2 regions of the Desulfosporosinus sp. BICA1-9 genome follow, and region 2 is predicted to be linked to the other one. Evidence: riboswitches for the same ligand, from Rfam matches in the RefSeq annotation. Region 2 holds a riboswitch; the other holds the start of a gene.
The links. Region 2 has a riboswitch for S-adenosylmethionine ahead of JL57_RS24160 (homocysteine synthase). Riboswitches for the same ligand answer to the same signal wherever they lie in the genome.

Region 1: linked by a shared signal. The riboswitch ahead of JL57_RS02540 (homocysteine biosynthesis protein) and the one ahead of JL57_RS24160 (homocysteine synthase) in region 2 are both predicted to bind S-adenosylmethionine.

What each region holds. Positions count from the first base shown of each region.
Region 1 covers NZ_JUEE01000020.1:27,060-36,700, reverse strand. The annotation lists gene JL57_RS02560 (ammonium transporter) at 1-289, shown strand, start outside; gene JL57_RS02555 (P-II family nitrogen regulator) at 286-624, opposite strand; gene JL57_RS33320 (hypothetical protein) at 845-976, opposite strand; gene JL57_RS02550 (peroxiredoxin) at 1,045-1,605, opposite strand; SAM riboswitch class I at 1,932-2,058, shown strand; gene JL57_RS02540 (homocysteine biosynthesis protein) at 2,186-3,382, shown strand; gene JL57_RS02535 (NIL domain-containing protein) at 3,388-3,789, shown strand; gene JL57_RS02530 (UPF0280 family protein) at 3,790-4,536, shown strand; gene JL57_RS02525 (hypothetical protein) at 4,994-5,242, shown strand; gene JL57_RS02520 (DUF6385 domain-containing protein) at 5,314-6,330, shown strand; gene JL57_RS02515 (hypothetical protein) at 6,474-6,785, shown strand; gene JL57_RS02510 (glycosyltransferase) at 6,949-8,508, opposite strand; gene JL57_RS02505 (glycosyltransferase) at 8,505-9,641, opposite strand, start outside.
Region 2 covers NZ_JUEE01000195.1:13,814-23,454, forward strand. The annotation lists gene JL57_RS24130 (3-hydroxyacyl-CoA dehydrogenase family protein) at 1-493, shown strand, start outside; gene JL57_RS24135 (MaoC family dehydratase N-terminal domain-containing protein) at 933-1,340, shown strand; gene JL57_RS24140 (enoyl-CoA hydratase/isomerase family protein) at 1,365-2,144, shown strand; gene JL57_RS24145 (MaoC/PaaZ C-terminal domain-containing protein) at 2,160-2,597, shown strand; gene JL57_RS24150 (sigma-54-dependent Fis family transcriptional regulator) at 2,815-4,227, shown strand; partial or broken gene JL57_RS35425 (formate--tetrahydrofolate ligase) at 4,270-4,374, shown strand; gene metA (homoserine O-succinyltransferase) at 4,913-5,836, opposite strand; gene JL57_RS24160 (homocysteine synthase) at 5,999-7,291, opposite strand; SAM riboswitch class I at 7,428-7,534, opposite strand; gene JL57_RS36610 (helix-turn-helix domain-containing protein) at 7,662-8,117, opposite strand; gene JL57_RS24165 (TRAP transporter substrate-binding protein) at 8,744-9,641, shown strand, end outside.

The sequences.
Region 1 (9,641 bases), on a different contig from region 2:
GACTTGGGGTACTATTGCTACCGGGATTTTTGCAGATCTAAGTCTTAATCCACAAGGGAAAAACGGGTTAATTAATGGCGGAGGAATGGAACCGGTCTTTATTCAATTAATTGCAGTGGCGGTAACCTATTTATTTACTGGTATCATGACGTTTCTCATCTTAAAGGGAATAGCTATATTCACCCCGCTTAAGGCTACGGATGACGAACAAGCGAACGGTTTAGATTTAACTCAGCATAGGGAAAAGGCCTATCCCGATTTCGAACTTAGTGAGAATGTATTTATTTAAAGAGCATTTTCACCGTGTTCGCCCGTTCGGATACGGATCGCCTCTAAGATGTCATAGACAAAAATTTTGCCGTCTCCAAATTCTCCAGTTTTTGATGCCTCCGCAATGGCGGCGATAACTTTCTCTGCTTTTTCCGTGGGAACGACCACTTCAAGTTTTATCTTCGGCAAAAGCCTAGTTTCGATTTCTTGACCACGGTAAATTTGAGTGTACCCTTTTTGTTTTCCGAATCCCATAACATTAGAGACGGTCATCCCTTGCACATTGATGTTCGATAACGCAATTTTAACGTCATTTAATTTCTCAGGTCTAATAATCGCTTCGATCTTTTTCATAATGTCACCCTTTAATCTTAAAATTTAATCCTAAATAAGCTACAATCCCATACAGTATATCAGAAGTTTTCTTTGGATAATATGCCTTAAAATGAAAAGCCGGGCTTAAGCCCGGCTTTGAGGAGTCTTTTTCTTGAAAGGGGAATTTTTCCCTCGGTCTGGTTTACCTGTTTGCGCTTTGTCGGTCGCTTTATTTGACATCAAGATGCCTCCTTTGTGATTAGCTTGGATTATAAGTTGTTTGTCCATCCCGGCCATAATCTGTACGTCCGTCCTGATCGGCTTGGTGGCTGCTATTAGGTAGCTCTTCGCGTTTAGGAAATGGTTTTTTACTTGGTTTGGGCTGATCCATAGTATTTCTCCTTAAAGTTGGAATACATTTAGGATACCCTAGGAATGGATAATTATGTTGAGATTGCATTAGATTTTCCCAACGAATTTAAAATCCCTTAGGATGCCAGTCATTCCAGGTTGCCAGTAAGCGGGCACCCCTAGACCAGTCGCTTCTTCATAGATCAGACCCTGAATTACTCGAATAATCTCAGCGATGTTACGACCAACTTCAGGTGGATAGAGGCTGACATACTTAACCTTTCGATCTGGAGCAATGATAAAAGTTGCTCGGAAGGCAATTCCCAATTCTGCTCTAAGTACTCCATATTGATGCGTTATGAAATGGGAACGGTCGGATAATAACGGATATTGTATGGTACGTGCGGAGGGAGATATTTCTGCGAAGATTTTATGAGAATAGACGCTGTCGGTGCTAATCGCTAAAACTTGAACACCAAGATTCCTGAATGTCTCCTGCCGGGCAGCCACGGCTGCCAATTCAGTCGGTCAGACAAAGGTAAAATCACCAGCATAGAAGAATAAGAGCACCCATTGATTTTGGAAATCATTAAGACGGATGGTCACTTTGTTGCCACCATCATAGGCCTCGGCTTCAAAATCCGGCGCAAGCTGGGTTGGAATAATCATTTTTATAACCTCCCCCTGAAGATACATTCCGTTTACTTTTATGTAAGCCCAGGGTACTTTGACACCTTCTAGAGACTAAACTATAGGATCATCATTTTTGATATCTGTTACATTTGAAGCGTCTTTGAGGACGAAAAAAGGGATCCCCTTAGAACTTGGGAGATCCATATAAGAGGACTAACTACATGAAAAAAACGGAAATGAACCTAACATCTCCGGCATGTTTTTGACCAAAATTTGAGATTGTCTGTTTATATATTCAGAGATTATATTGACAGGACATAAGACAAATGTTAGACTCAGCGTAATGAATTGAATAAACTATGCTCTTATCCGGAGTGGTGGAGGGACTAGCCCGATGAAACCCGGCAACCAGCTTGACACGCTATGATTTCATGGCATGCACAAAGCATGGTGCTAATTCTTGCAGGAGATTCTTCTGACAGATAAGAGGAGCGTCGAAATTTAAAAATTGGCCTCTTCTGTTTGCAGAAGAGGTCTTTTAGCACTATCAAACAGTAAAAAATTCTGGAGGAATAAGAAGCGCCTAAGTGTAACAAATCTGGAGGTGGGGACGTTCATGAGTGTTGAAAAGACATATGCTGAGATTAATGCCAAGATTAAAACTGGCAAAGCAGTCGTGGTAACTGCAGAAGAACTTATAGCCCTGGTAGAGGAAAAGGGTCTCTCTCAAGCTGCCCAAGAAGTCGATGTGGTAACGACAGGTACCTTTGCGCCCATGTGTTCTTCAGGTGCCTTTTTGAGTTTCGGACATACAAAACCCCGCATGAAAATGCAGAAAGTATGGCTGAACGGTGTATCGGCGTATACTGGCGTAGCGGCTGTTGACGCCTATATCGGCGCCACGGAGATGCCGGATAATGACCCATTAAACAGCAACTATCCGGGTGAATTTAAGTATGGCGGAGGTCATGTCATTCATGATTTAGTGGCACGCAAATCTGTCAAATTGAAAGCGTTAGCCTATGGCACAGACTGTTATCCACGCCAAAATCTTGAAACCACTATTACGCTAGATGAGATAAATGAGGCGATCCTTTTTAATCCGCGTAATGCCTATCAGAATTACAACTGTGCGGTAAACCTGACCGATCGGACGATTTATACCTATATGGGCATGATTAAACCTCATTTGGGGAACGCCAATTATTCAACTTCAGGACAACTGAGCCCGCTCTTAAAGGACCCTCATTTTAAGACGATCGGGGTAGGTACAAAAATATTTCTTGGCGGCGGAGTTGGATATGTCGCTTGGAACGGTACACAACATTTCCCGTCCATGATTAATGTAGAAGACCAGGAACTAGGTAGTGCAGGGGGAACACTCGCCGTCACCGGGGATCTGAAACAAATGAGCCCTAGATGGCTTGTCGGTACCAGTTACCTTGGGTATGGAGCAACCCTCAGTGTTGGAATAGGGGTTCCCATTCCGATTCTTAATGAAGATATCGCTCGGTATGCTGCTAAGAAAGATGAAGAACTGTTTGCCCCAATTGTGGACTATGGGGAAGCATATCCCTCATTTACACCGGGTAATCTGGGGTATGTTAGTTATGCAGACCTAAAGAGTGGAAAGATCCAGGTGAATGGCAAAGAGATCACTACTGCTCCATTGTCAAGTATGCCGCGGGCCCGTGAAATCGCCTCAACTTTAAAAGGGTGGATTCAAAAAGGCGAATTTCTCCTGACAGAACCGGTTAAAGCGCTTCCCTCACCCGCTGACGGCTTTATCGCTCACAGTATTAAGGAGGATTGATGAAAGTGTCGCCAAAGAGAATAGTTTTACGTTTTGGAACAGACATTTCGGTAAAGCCCATAGTCTATCGTCTGGTTAAAGATTATGACTTAGTGGTCAATATAGTTAAAGCGGACGTCAACCCGCAAAAAGAAGGAACTATGATCCTAGAGGTTACCGGGGACCAAAGTGAAGAAGGACTTAGCTATTTACGAGATCTGGGAGTTTCAGTTCAGAACCTTAACCAAGAAATTGTACGAAATGAAGAAAAGTGTGTGATGTGCGGGGTGTGCACTGGCATTTGCCCGACCGGTGCCTTATATATGGAGCGTCCCTCTATGGAAGTCTTCTTTGATGGGGACCAATGTGTTTTTTGTCAACTATGTACAAAAGTCTGCCCTATGAAGGCAATGGAGGTCCGTCTATAATTGGATTTCGTAGAACGCAGTTATCGGCAGCGTCATCGCCAGGAGGATCTGGTCCATTTTCAAGTGACTGTGGGGGAAACAGACCTAGATATTGGGGTGCGGAAAGAACGGCTTACAAAAGACTTGCTGGAATGGGTAGAGGAGACGATTCGGGCCTGTCGTAGACCGCTTGAGGATTATATCCAGAGAGACCCCGGCTTTGTGGAGGCTTTAGCACCTTATACGATATTGCCAAATGCCCCCTTAATTGTCCAGACTATGGCGGAAGTCGGTCGTCTTGCAGGTGTGGGGCCAATGGCGGCGGTCGCCGGAGCCGTGGCCGAGTTAGTGGGGAAATCGATTGCCAAGCGTTCCCGGGACGTCATTGTAGAAAATGGCGGCGACATCTTCTTGCGTACGAGTCGCATTCGCAAGGTTGGGATATTTGCAGGGGATTCGCCGTTGTCGAATCGAGTGGCGATTGAGATTCGACCGGAACAAACCCCCCTAGGAATTTGTACATCATCGGGTAAAGTGGGGCATTCTTTGAGCTTTGGCAAAGCGGATGCCGTTGTCGTGATCTCTCCTTCAGTCCCCTTGGCAGATGCGGTAGCAACAGCTACTGGGAATCTTATTAAAACGTCAGACGATTTAGAAAGAGCCCTAGAATTTGCCGCAGAGATCAAAGGAGTTACGGGTGTAGTAGTTATTAAAGACGATCGCCTAGCAGTATGGGGAAGCGTAAAGTTAATCCCTATGAATGCTTAAGGTAAGTAACGATATCATAAATTGAAGGTACTGGTTTCTAATAGGAAGAGATTGGCCAAGTGGGGCTAATCCCTTCCTGTTTTGTTTATTAATAATATTTAACTAAGACAAAGAAAAAAACCTCCCCGTCGGGAGGTTTAAAGTTTTTGCGCTAATGTCTTTAGGTTCTTTTTATATAATTGGTACAACCTCAATTTAGCATGAATTAGGAGAGGAATCAATGCCCATTTCTTGGATATAAGTTCGATGAGGCCAACCGCACCCTTTTCCGGGAAGGCAATCGAATTAACATCCTGTACTATCCGAAAATAGGTTTGTGAAGTTCCCCATTTACTAGAGAATTGAGCATGAGTTAGTTTTTTGCACTTTAGGTTTAGTTTATTGTGCTATTTCCCTGGGTTTAACGATAGGATAAGTTGAAAGTGCTTTGTGAATCGTCCCATAGTGGAGGGCTAAAATGAGAAGAAATTTGAAAGGGATGTTTAATACAGTCTATAACGGAGATTTTCAGAAAATTAGTAAGGAACAACTTCAGTTTCCTGAGGCGTGGCTTCAAATTGGAGGAAATCATGAAACGAGATGGAGTTTTAGACCCCAGTCCACGGAGACCTTTTTAGAAATCAGCAATACGACTTCAAGCAGAGCAGGTATCATTCAATCACAGGAAGCTTCCACATTAAGAATTTGGGTTCAGGCTCAAAATTAAGTTCTTATACATAAAATATTAAACAAATTTAAAATTTATTTTGATTTAAAAGCGTTAAAGGTGGGGCGGAAATGACTGAAACAAATCAAGTCTATAATAGTCATTTCCTGTTATGGCAAGAAAATCATCCGGATTTCCCGGACGGATGGGTTCAAGCGGGCGGAGATTCGGCGACAAAGTGGGAGTGGACTGGCTTGCCAGATGGTCCAAGGGCTATTAAGATTGTTCATCCGTCGGGGCCAAGAGCGGGCATTATGCTAGAAAATAATGTTGTGATATCTGCGGGCGAAGGCCAACGCTGGGAAATAAAAGTCGTTCTAGAGACTGAGCCAGCTGGGATTATTTGCTATATTCGAGTATATCTCGGTGCGGTGAGTCAATTACTATTCTCTGTGCGACCTAGCTCCGAGCCGGAAGAATATTCCCGAGTTTTTTCCACACCAACAGGAGTAACTGGACTACGAGTTGAGGTTGGAATTCTCGGGGAGGGAATGGTTACAGTTCACGAGATTCAAGGCTGGAGGCTGTATCCTAAGCGAGCATTACGGCTTGATGAGAAAGGGCAACTATATGTCCGTCACATCGATTCCATCGGGGTTATTCAAACACCTGTCCCGGTAAGACTAATTAGCCCAATTCCCATACCTGTCGATGTGAGAACCCCTATTAAAACAGACTTGCGGGATTTGACACCGTCTCGTGACGGCATCAAAATCTACGCGAGTAATGGAAATCCCATTGAGTCAACCCTGGAGGGTTCAGTTCAAATTAAGATGTCCGGAAGAAGGTATGTTCAAAGTGCAGAAACGGTAACTGCCTCTAACGTTTTCGTTTCGACCATACCAAAGGATGTATCTGAGCTAAGCGTTTATTCTTATGCAGTCCATAATACTGGAACAAAGGGAGCAATTGTGCAACTACAAATCAGTCCAGATGGAGTTATCTGGACTGCGGATGATTTGGAATGCGAGATATTGTCGGGGGCACTTGCCGTTTTTACCCCGAATCGTTTTCTGCGGTATGTACGATTAATTCACCGTTCTGAATTCACTAATCCTCTCAGGATTTGGTTTCAGGCTCAAGTATAAGAAAAAATTATATATGATGTTAGTAAACCCATTTCCCCTCGGGGGACAAAATGGGTGAAGGAAATCCGAACGAACGTGATAAGTTATCCTCGAATATAATAGACTAACGAACGAAAATCAAGATTTAAGAGGAGAAGGTGGCTTTGGACGGAATTGCTTTAGTCGTTTTCTTGGCCGTTGTGGTAGAGAAAGTCGTTGAAATTTTCAAAGACATTGTTTATGCTATTCCAATTTTTCCAGATAAATTCAGGCCCCTTACTTTAGAAGTGTTGAGTTTAGCATGTGGTTTACTCCTTGCTTTCCAGAGTGGAATTAATGCATTGGAGCTATTAGATGTTAAGATCATAAATCCGATGATAGGTATTGGGATCACAGGGCTTGTGATCGGAAAAGGGTCAAACTTTGCTCATGATTTTTTCCATAGTTTTAGTAAGAACAAGAAAAGTTTAATGTAGGTGAGTGGGACGAATACCAAGCCATTCGAAGATTTTAGTTTTGTTCATTCGAAATTTCTCCTTAAAAATAAGAAGCTTATAACGATGGGAACCAGAGGTGTATTCTGATATATAGAGTATAACAGTGCTACAAAAGGTTACGAAATATTGGGGGGATTTTAAATCATTTTTCCCATACGATAAGATTAGGGCTGGGATCCAAGATCGAGCGATATTGTTCCAAATTACCGTAAGTACCGTTGGGATCGAGTGTTTGATAACGGTAATATTTCGCTAAGCGGTCTTGAGGTCTGACCCAGCCAAGATGTTTGATTCGCAGAGGGCTAGTGCCTCCGCGCAAATTTATAATATTTTTAGGAAACCTTCCACAATGTTGGGGGGTTTCTTGCCATTGGGCCTGGAAGTTGGGAATATTGCGTACGATAAAGGGTCGATACCATCTGTGGGCTTGCCAAAGTGGATCGTCCCGGTATTGGGTTTCCGTCCACAAGTCAAAAAGACGAAAGCTCAGGTAATCGACCTTAGTAGAGTGGGATAATAACTCTCGCAGTTGTTTTGGAGCATCCTCTTCGAATAGTTCATCCGCGTCCAAGATGATAATCCATTCTGGATTGGTCCTTACGGCCATTTCCCAGAGTTGTCGCCGAAGGAGGATTTCGTTATGGAACAGGGGTTCTTTGTTTGAAAGAAGGGTCAAGGGAATTCCCTGCAAGATCTCTTGGCATAGCTCGACTGAATTGTCTTCACTGGCATCGTCTAAGATAATAGCATGGTCAATGTACTCCGTGGTCTGTTTTAAGACCCTTTTTAGATGGCGACCGGATTCATTGCGAACTAACATTGCCAGTGTGATTTTCCCTGGGATTACAGTCTGAAGAGCGCATAAGTTATCATGAACTTGAGTTTTGCCAGCGTCTGAAGTCTTGGTGTAAGTCAGGCCTTTTTTATAGTCCGTTAATTTATCAAGTTCGGACTCTCGGTAGATGTGAAAAGGAGGGTAATGTGTATCAGCATATAGTTCAAGTCCTAAGGCTGCAGCTCGAATACAGAAGTGGCGATCTTCGCCGGTGAGCCCTAAGTTATAGATTTCTTGGAAAGAGACTCCTCGTTCCAGGGCCCGACGACTAATAAGGGTACAAGCTCCTAACCCTCCGACTTTATAAGTGCCTGGACGGGAGAGCATCTGAAGAAATTCCAGATTTTTTTGGCTGATTTCCTTGTCACTGAGCGGCTCCCCTCTTCTCGATTTGTACAGAGAATATTGATCTTCCATCCATACTTGGGGAAGGGGAATGAGCTCAGGTTTCCACCGTGTCCAAAAGACTTCTGAGACAATGTCCTTTTTCAGAGAAAGCAGATGGGTTAAGGTTTTAGGATTTAGGTAGAGATCAGAGTCGACGAGAAAAAGGTAATCGTATCCTTCCTCAAGGGCAATTTTAATAAAATAATCCTTATAGCGAGCCACTTTCCAGATTAAATCCTCCCGCCAATAGTGGGTTGACTCATCACGGAGATAATCTTCCTTCGTATCACCCGGTAAAATCCGGACATTCGGTCGTTGGAGGGCAAAGTGGCTGAGCAGAGTATGGTCATTATGGTCATCCATCAAAATAAAATCAAGCGTTACTTGACTGGTCTCTAAATGCAGGAGTGACTCCAAAAATTCAAAGAGGATGCGTTCCTGTTGTTTAACGGGGCTGGCTAGGAGAACACGATGGTTCATTCTATATGCTCCTTTCCTTGGAACCCGATAGTTACCTTAGAATCCATGAAAATGTGACAGAAGATGAGAAGGGCATCTTGTATAGTACTCTCAACTTGATTTTTTAGATTAAAATAAGTGGACCCCATGTCGTTTTCTTCGATGATCACACTACAAAAATGTATTTCTTTAAGTGCGAGCGTCACTAACTTATGAGCGTATTCATAAAGCAGAGCTTGACTGGATTCGGGGCTTGAAAGTTGGTTCGCAGCAAGGTTAGGGCAACCTGTTACCTGCCTAGAATACTTCCAGAGGTAATCGAGCAGATCATCGATCGGGTAGCCTTTCTGAATCAGGCTGAGTAATTGTTGCCAAGGATAAGAGGAGGTAGGGGACGATTCGAGAGCACAAATATAAGCCTCGTACGCCTGTTGTAAATTCCCAGAAGAGTGATGGACATCCCCTAAGAGACAACTCACTTGGTAAGAGGTTGCAAGCTTAATGGTTCCGATACTTAGAGATTGTTCTAAATCCTCTGTTGCTTGGGGGTAGTTCCCTTGCCGGAAGTTAGCGGTACCTCGGAGAAAAAGGAAATCCGCGTGATCGGGGTACATTCTTAAGGCTTTACTTAGAAAGTCACTTAATGGAGTGATTTCTTCAAGACGTAGATAGCCAAGTGCCATATTGAGGAGAACATCTTCAAAATACCCCTCGTGACCCGACATGTGCACTAAGGCCTTGGAAAGCTGATTCAGTCCCTTAGAGATTGAATCTTGTTGATAATACTCCAGCCCAAGGCAGTAGAGGAGGAAGGGATTGTTCGGATTCTGCTGGAGTTCCTTCTTGATGATCTCGCTATTTCGAGTAAATTTCTCTTTTGTTTGCAGGCGATCTTTGAGGTAACCAAAGTGATGAATCGTGAGAGGTGCTGAGGCTAACCCGTTGCCGTTATTGGTTCTAAGAATCGAAGGGGTTACTTGTTCATGAATGGCTCCCTCAAATCGATAAATTGGTTTATTTCGAAATAATCGCACAACCTGATCGCTTGATTCAATTTGACTTGAATCAAGGATATTTCTGATCTGAAGAAAATATCCTTCAATCTGATCATTGGTTAAGAGTGCGGAGAAGGTCTCGGGGTCGATCGATTCAAG
Region 2 (9,641 bases):
CATGTCGATCACGGAAATTGCAACTGCTTCAGGCCGCCCTGACAAAGTCTGCGGTATGCACTTTTTTAATCCAGCTCAGATTATGCGGTTAGTGGAAATCATCCGTGGAACGCAGAGTTCGGACGAAACGATAGCAGAAGCAACTGATTTAGCCCGCGCTTTCGGCAAGACAACGGTTGAGGTCAAAAAGGATTCCCCAGGATTCATAGCTAATCGGATTTTGATGCCCCAGCTGATTGAGGCTGCCCGCCTCCTGCAGGAAGGAGTTGCATCCGTTGAAGACATTGATACCGCTGTAAAGCTTGGACTCAACTATCCCATGGGCATGTTTGAACTGTTGGATTTTGGTGGAATTGATCTTGCCTATCATGTTATGGAATACTTTGCTGATGAATTCAGCGACAGCCAGTACGCTGCACCGCAGATAATCAAACAAATGTGCAGAGCAGGTAAACATGGTCGGAAGAGCGGAGAAGGTTTCTATAAGTATTAAGATTAGATACTGTGTGTATCATTAGTATACATACTTGCTAAGTGGCACCTGCTTGTTTGTATCAAAGCTATACAAAGTTTAAAATCCCCCAGGGCTTTTTAACGTTTGCCTGAGGGATTTTTATGTATAGTTATTGTTGGCACGATTATTGAAAGTTAAGTAAGTAACAGCCGCTACAAGTGTTTAATTTTCTCTGATGTTGAGGAAGAAGGTGGAGTTAAATTTGTCTAGCCACTTTATTTATCATAACCTGGATCACAAATTTATCATTAAGGAATGGCTGGAAGGAGAAAAGATTTTTTAAATTTTCAGCGCACGTTTTTATGTTAGAAATATTGTTCCAGACGTTATGGCAACAGTAAGGGTAATTAAAGAGGAGGACAGCTCAGCAATAGACATTCCTGAAGATGCTTTTTAGTATGTAATATCAAAAGGGGAGGTGGTAAAAATAATTGGCAAAGATTTAATTGGTCGGGAAAGCAAACCAGTTAGAGTAAAGATCGAGGCAGATGTAGTTCGCAGGTTCGCCGAAACGGTGGGTATTCCCTTTGAAAACCGGGTGCCTCCAACTTTCTTTGGAACCTTTATGAAAGGTAGTATTGAAGGGGTTGATCTATTTCAACCCGGAACAATTCATGGTGAACAAAAATTCGTTTATTTTCAATCGGTTTCAATCGGTGACAATATAGTCTATACTCGTCGGATCAAGGATGTTTTTGAACGGTCCGGTAAGGTTGGCAAAATGACGTTTGTTATAGTTGAGACTACGGGGTGCAATCATGCGGGGGAACAGGTTTTTTCAATGAGTTCAACAGTGATCTTCTCTGATCATAGGGATGAAATTTAAATCTAAAATAAGGAGATTAGATAAATGCCATACGAAACGATCCTAGTACAAATCAACGACGGAATTGGAACAATTACCCTTAATCGGCCTAAGGTGTTAAATGCCTTAAACAGTCAGGTTATTAGGGAATTAGGCGAAGCCGCTTTGGAACTGGGCATGAATGATTCTGTACGGGTAGTCATTATCACAGGAGGCGACAAAGTGTTTGCAGCCGGAGCAGATATCGATCAAATGGCTACAGCAACTACGGTTGATTTTGCTACAGATGACCAACCTGCACACCGTGCTTTTAACGCTATCGAAAATATGCCCAAACCGGTAATTGCAGCGGTTGCAGGTTATGCTCTGGGCGGTGGATGTGAATTAGCCTTAGTTGCAGATGTACGTCTTGCCGCTGACTCTGCCAAGTTTGGCTTGCCGGAAATTAAACTAGGTATTTTGCCTGGAATCGGAGGAACCCAGCGTTTGCCAAGACTCGTCGGAGCAGGCAGAGCCAAAGAGTTACTTTTTAGCGGTGACTTTATCAGCGCTGAGGAGGCATTTCGTATTGGCCTGGTCAATAAAGTAGTTCCCGCTGAAGAACTTTTCGAGGAAGCCAGAAAAATGGCTAAACGCTTTGCGAGTCAGGGGGCTGTTGCTTTACGTATGGCAAAGTCTTGCGTCAATGAGGGGCTGCACATGGACTTGGAAGCAGGACTGCAGTATGAGCAAAGATGCTTCAGTATTTTGTTCGCCACCGAGGATCAAAAAGAAGGTATGAAGGCTTTTATGGAAAAGCGTAAGCCAAACTTTCAGGGAAGGTAGGTATCTGTAGGAAAGATGAAACACCTTTGGGATTATCAGGTTAACGACTCGCTCCCCAGTAGAGAATGGTGGCCAACCGACCTGCAATTACGGCAGTATGCAGAGGCTTCAGGTGATTTTAATCCTATTCACTTAGACGAGGCATTTGCCCGAAAAGCAGGATTTGACGGTATAATAGCTCACGGGATGTTGACTATGGCTCAACTTGGAGCCATGCTGACAGACTGGATAAGTGAAGAAGGAACCCTTAAGAGTTTTGAAGTCCGGTTTAAAAATATGGTTCGAGTTGGAGAACGGATAGTTTTTTCTGGCTATATTAAAGATGCTCTGTCTGATGCCGTAAAATGTGACCTTATTGTGACTAAAGCTAACGGAGAAGAAGTATTGACGGGATCAGCAGAGGTCTCGTTTAAGACCAAGGATAGCTTTAGAGGAAATAATATTAATGCATAATTAACATTGTGCATTAAATCATTCTACTTTGTGCTTCGGACATCGAGCATTGAGCCTCGAGCATCGGATGCGTGCAGCGACTGTACCCTGTTAAAAACCTTGTTACTACCGTTCAACGGTCAATTTATCCCTTTCGGAGATTAAAGGAGGTTTGACTGGTTTTTTCTGATATGATGTATACAAAATATACAACATACAACATATTGGGGGAAAAAGGATGAGCATCGGATCTTACGCTATAACTACAGATGTTATCAAGCAATGGGATCAAGGGCTTTTATTTAAGATCCTCGATAACATTGAAGACGTTGTAATGGTTCTTGATTCAGATACCACGATTGTTTATGCCAATGAGTCTTACGCTAAGATTTTAGGAGTACCGGTTCAGAAGGTCTTGGGGCGCAGGCTAGATTTGATCGAGCCAGAATGTCTGGCTATCAAAGTATTGCGCTCAGGAAAAGCCAGTAACGAGCGGGACAATCTTTCCTCAGTCGGTATTGATGTAATTGGACGTTCGTTTCCGCTTTTTGAAGGGGACCAGGTCGTAGGCTGTGTTGCAATTTTCAATAACATAACTAAAGTTGTAGAGTTGAGCAGGGAATTACAACAGACTAAGGGAGTAGCTGACTATTTGCAGGATCAGTTAAATCAGCAGACGCAGTTGCCTTTGTCCTTTAAAGAATATGTAGGGCAGAACAGTCGTTTGAGGGAAACCTTGGGGTTAGCGGCAAAAGTGGCTCGAACTGATAGTACAGTACTAATCTTGGGTGAAAGCGGAGTCGGTAAGGAAGTTTTAGCCAGGGCCATTCATAATTCCAGCCGGCGGAAGGATAAACCTTTGATTAAAGTTAACTGTGCGGCTATACCTGAGGCTTTGCTGGAAAGCGAGTTGTTCGGGTTTGAGGATGGGGCTTTTACTGGGGCAAAAAAGGGTGGCAAGCTAGGGAAATTTGAACTGGCTCACGGTGGTACCATTTTTTTGGATGAAATCGGTGATATGAGCATTAATATGCAGGCTAAGCTGTTGAGAGTACTACAGGAAAGAGAATTAGAACGGGTTGGAGGCACCAAGACCATAAGTCTGAATATAAGAGTGATTACGGCAACAAACCGTAATTTGGAAAAGATGATGGACGAAGGGACTTTCCGTCGTGATTTGTATTATCGACTTAATATTGTGCCGCTATACCTATTGCCGTTACGTGAACGTATGGATGATCTCCTTACTCTTGCCAAAAAGTTCCTTGCTCAATATTTGGAGGAAGTAAACCAAGAGTTAACCCTTTCTCCACAAGTGATAAGGATTCTGAAGGCTCATGACTGGCCCGGCAATGTTAGAGAATTACAAAATGTATTGGAACACGCCAGTATTGTTCGAAGCGGAACGCAAATTGAAGGCCAGCATCTCCCGGATTATTTGCGTCCGATCAATATTGAATGTCAACAGATCCAAGAAAGGCCTTATGATTTAAAAGAAGCTGTAGCCAAAGTTGAACGAGACTTAATGGTTGCGGCTTTGGCGAACAGCAATAACAACCGTAGCACAGCTATTAGAGAATTAGGTATTTCGCGTCGCGCCTTCTATGAAAAACTACGCAGGTATGATATAGAAGGCCAAGCCGAAGACTAATTTACGGTTTAGCTGAGGTAGTGAATTTTCTAACATGGAGAGAAGTCGATTTATGGCGCGGATGGCGTTAACTTTGATAAAGCAGCCCAAGCTTCCATCATGAAATATGTGGAGATGGGATATGGCAATTTACCGATCTGCATGGCATGGCGTATGTTCTTTTTCCTGTGCGGCAAAGAATGCAAGGATTCTTACCTATAAGGCGAGAATCCCTTGCTTATGCTCTATGTAACTGGTGAAGAGTGGGATTCGAACCTACGAGAGTCTTCATCATACCGCGCTAGGTTGTTCTTTGTTAAAAATTTGAGCGTTTGTAAAATACTGTTTTTCTCTTTAGTTTTAGAAAATAAACTTTGCGGTTCATCAATTTCTAACGTCAAATTATCTGGCTTGAATAAACGGCTGTCTCCTAAATTAGCTGCGATAGTAATTTTCGTCGTTCCAAACACAAGGTGAGATATAAAGGTAGCAATTGCATCTTTGGGTTTGATTGGAAAAATGGCCGTGGCACCAATTTTGGAAGCGACTCCGTATAGAGAAGCCCTAAAATTAGCTTTCCCTTATATTACAAGAACTATTACGTCCAATTTAGCGAGGATTAGGATAGCGTAAATACTAGAAAGCTACCGATAGTATGCTGTATCGGTAGCTTTCTTTTGGGTTGAGTTCACTTGAATCGATTAAGTTAGCGGGCTCCTAAATCATAAGGAGTCTCCTGATAGACAAAGTAATTTAACCAGTTTTGAAATAGCAAGCTTGTATGAGAGCGCCAATTATGGATTGGCGTTTTAGTAGGGTCATCATTAGGAAAATAGCCTTTCGGAAGTGCAATGGCAAGCCCTTTGGCGATGTCCCGATCGTATTCCTCTTTCAAAGTTAACGTATCGTACTCCGAATGCCCCGTTACGAACACTTGTCGTCCGTCTTTAGAAACCACAATGTAAAGCCCCGCTTCATCAGACTCCGATAAAATCTCTAATTCGGGGTGTGTTTCAAGGTCGCTGCGCTTGACTTCCGTATGGCGAGAGTGGGGGACGAAGAATTCATCGTCAAAACCGCGCAGCAGTTGCATGCCGTTTAAGCTGCGCTTGTTCACATTGTGCTTAAAGATTCCAAACATCTTCTCAGAGAGAGGGTATTTTGGAATTCCATAATGGTGATACAGCCCTGCCTGAGCCCCCCAGCAGATATGGAAGGTGGAGGTTACATGAGTTTTTGTCCATTCCATGATAGTTTTAAATTCTTCCCAGTAGGAGACTTCCTCAAATTCCAGATGCTCTACTGGTGCCCCAGTGATGATCATGCCATCGAATTTTTGCCCTTTGACCTCACTAAAGCTTTTGTAAAAGGAATCTAAATGTTCCTGCGCAGTATTTTTAGAAACATGAGAATCAATACGCAAAAGCACAATTTCAACTTGCAAAGGGGAATTTCCGAGCAATCTCAAGAGTTGTATTTCGGTTGTTTCCTTGCGAGGCATGAGGTTGAGTATCACAATTTTTAAGGGACGGATATCTTGGTGAAAGGCGCGTTCTTCTCCCATCACAAAGATGTTTTCCTGATTTAAAATCTCTAAAGCAGGTAAATTTTCAGGTATTTTGATAGGCATGTATCTAAACTCCCTTTTCGAGGTTGAGGTTCGATGCACGAAGTCCGATATTCGAGATCCAACTAGCGCACATCGATTCTCCCATTTTTTTTGCTGCCAAGACTGTGTGAACAGATATTGCGCAAGGTTACTCAAGTTTAAGTTTCTTAGCTTCTTAGCTCCTTAAGCGCCTTGACTTGCCTGAAGAGCTTGATCCAGATCATATAGGAGATCATCAATGGTTTCTATTCCGATGGAAAGACGAATCATATCAGGGGATACCCCTGCAAGGCGTTGTGAAGCCTCATCGAGTTGTTGATGGGTGGTACTGGCCGGATGAATGACTAAGGATTTGGCATCCCCCACGTTTGCCAAATGAGAAAACAGTTGGAGACTGTTAATGAACTTTTTGCCTTCGTTGAGACCACCTTTAAGACCAAAGGTGAAGATTGCTCCAGATCCCAGGGGTAAATATTTTTTAGCGAGGGTGTGATAAGGACTCTTGGCAAGCCCTGGATAGTTAACCCAAGTCACTAAGTCGTGCTGGTCAAGGAATTCTGCAACTTTTTGAGCATTGGCAACATGGCGTTCCATGCGTAAGGGAAGCGTTTCTAATCCTTGTAAGAACAAAAAGGAGTTAAAAGGGGAAAGGGCTGCACCAGTGTCGCGCAAAAGGGATACTCTCGCTTTGATAATATAAGCAGCATTACCACAGGCTTCTGTAAAAATTATGCCGTGGTAGCTCGGATCTGGTTGACTGAGTCCTAGGAACTTACCGTTGTTCCAGTCGAATTTCCCAGAGTCGACAATGACTCCTCCTATCGAAGTACCATGGCCACCTATAAATTTGGTGGCAGAATGCACCACAATGTCCGCTCCGTGCTCGATTGGACGGCACAAGTAGGGTGAGGCAAAGGTATTGTCTACGATCAGGGGAAGGCCGTTTTCATGAGCAATTTGAGCAATCGTTTCTAGATCGGCAACATTGATGAGCGGATTTCCGATGGTTTCAGTATACAAGGCTTTTGTCTTATCTGTGATTTTTGAGCGGAATTCTTCTGGTTTGTCGACGTCTACAAAGTGAACTTTGATTCCAAGTTTAGCAAATGTGTAGGCGAATAAGGTGTAAGTGCCTCCGTAAAGGGAACTGGAGGCGACAATTTCATCCCCTGCTTGGACGATGTTTAAAAGTGCGTAGGTAATAGCTGCTTGGCCGGATGCAGTTGCAAGCGCTCCAACTCCCCCTTCAAGAAGTGCAATGCGTTGTTCAAAGACGTCTTGAGTAGGATTCATAATTCGAGTGTAAATATTGCCAGGTTCTTTTAAGGCAAATAAATTAGCAGCATGATCAGTGTCGTTGAAGACGAAGGAGGAGGTCTGGTAGATAGGAACGGCACGCGAATTGGTTGCTGAATCTGGGCTTTGCCCTCCGTGTAAGGAAATTGTTTCAATACCTAGTTGTCGCTTTTCAGTCATGATAATTCCTCCTAGTTTTTTTGGTTTGTGGGATCATACAGGGATCGTTTGAATTGAGAGAGGACTATTGAGGTGGTTGGTAAATAAAAAACGACCCACTTCAAGAGAAGCGGCCGTTATGATATTTAACACGCTACTCTCATCTCTCAGAACCTATGGTTCTGTTGGAATTAGCACCTCATAGCTTGCACTATCGGTTGCCGGGCATCATTGGGCCAGTCCCTCCGCCACTCTTGATAAGAGAAATTCAATATTTAGTTGTTGAGGATATTGATACTATAAATCAAATCGGCGCCTGTGTCAACAGATAGCGATTGCCAATTTGTGTTATATAATTTAAGGGGTTGGAAAGCTATTTAGTATTAAAAAATCACTTTGAATTATGGTTTTGATAGATTAGCTCCTCCCCGACTAACTGGAGAATATTTAAGGCTAATTGCAAATTAAAACAGGCTTGAGGGTCCTTAAGATCCTGCCCGGTAATCGCTTCAATACGTAGTAACCGATATTTAAAACCGCTTACTGACAAATTAAGGATTCTTGCGGTTCCCTCAAGATTACCACGGAGGTTAAGAAATTCTTGTAATGTGGTAAGAAGTTGGGAATTATGGGTTTTATCATAGGCTAAAAGAGATCCTATTTGACTGGAGGCAAAGCTATATAAATCTGTTGGGTTTAAGGCACCAAAAAGCAGGACAGGAGCACTGAATTGTTCAAGGGAAATGACTTGTCCCTGTTTCTTAAGGGCTTTTCCTATTTCAACAGTGGAGCGTATTGGCGGATTCGGACCGAATTGGGTAACTCTGCTATCATTACAGAATTTTATTAAAACATATTAATAAAATAGTTGACACAGAATAAATATCAAATTATACTGATTTATATTGATATTAAAAATATTCAGAATAAACTAATTAAATTAAATTAAATCAAATTTTAATATGTGAATTTTTACACGACATAATTGAAGCTGAAAAATTATAGAAACCAACTGATTAATAATTTGTTTTTTAAAGGTAAATTCAATAAATGTGGCCGCGACATTAGGAATATAGCAATTTTGAATGCAAGCCTGGTAGATGTCAATTTCCTTGGGCAGTTATGGGAAGGGTGATGAATAACATTTTATTAGTAAAGGTAAAATAATTGTTTTTTGTCACTATACTATTAAGTATAATATTATTACATATATCATTAATTATAATTTGCACAAACGGAAAACAACTAGAAGACGCCAATCAGCAAGGATTGTAAGCATTAAATAGGGGGTGATGCTTCAGGCAAATTTCAGGGAACAAGACATTTTACATCTTTGGATAAGGGGGAAATCATTTCAGACAAAATGAACCTGAAGGTGATAGGGAGAGTAACTAATATTTTTTTACTTGAAACACCCCAAAAGATTAATACAGATCTATGCAAATAAACATTCAAATTAGAGGAGGAATTGTTTTGAAACTAAGGAAAAATATTATTTTATTAGTAGCGTTAGTTTTTGGGCTGGTTCTGCTTGCCGGATGCGGCGGGACTAAAGTAAGTGGGGATACTCCAGCTAAGGATACTCCAACTAAGGAAACGATGAAGCCGGTAACATTAAAGTTTGCCGATTTCATACCGCCTGGTCACCCGATTAACGTAAATATGACAGGCGTCTGGGCGAAAAGAGTTGAAGAAGTCACTAACGGCTTGGTAAAAGTGGATATTTATCCAGCGGGAACTTTATTAAAAAGCGGTGATATTTATGAAGGCGTTGCATCAGGCGTTGCGGATGTGGGTCACGATGTCTCCGGTTATAATATCGGCAGGTTGCCAGTATTTAATGCAATGTATGTGGGCGGACTTCAGTTCAAAGGCGCTAAAGCATCCAGTTATGTTGCCCGTGATCTTTTGAAGGAACTTAAACCCAAAGAACTTGAAGATACCCATCTTTTGTACACATACGGCATTGCCCCTGGAGTTCTGATGACGATCAAACCGGTAAAAACTCTGGAAGATCTGAAAGGCATGCAAATTCGAGCCAGCGGTGCAAATGTTGATACGCTGAAAGCCTTGGGCGCGGTTCCAGTTGGCTTAACCATAGCCGAGACATATGATTCAATGTCTAAAGGTGTTGTAGATGGCGCCTTGCTGCCTGCTGAAACACTTAGGGCTTTTAAATTAGGAGAAGTTACCAAATACGTCACCTCAGGAGTCGATATGTTGTATAATACTGTTCATTATGCCACTATGAATAAAAAGGTATGGGATTCCTTCCCCAAAGAGATTCAAGATGCTATTACTAAAGTGAACGAGGAAGTATTTGCGACTGCTTCAACAATGTGGGATGGAAAAGATGGAGCAAAGGGAGAAA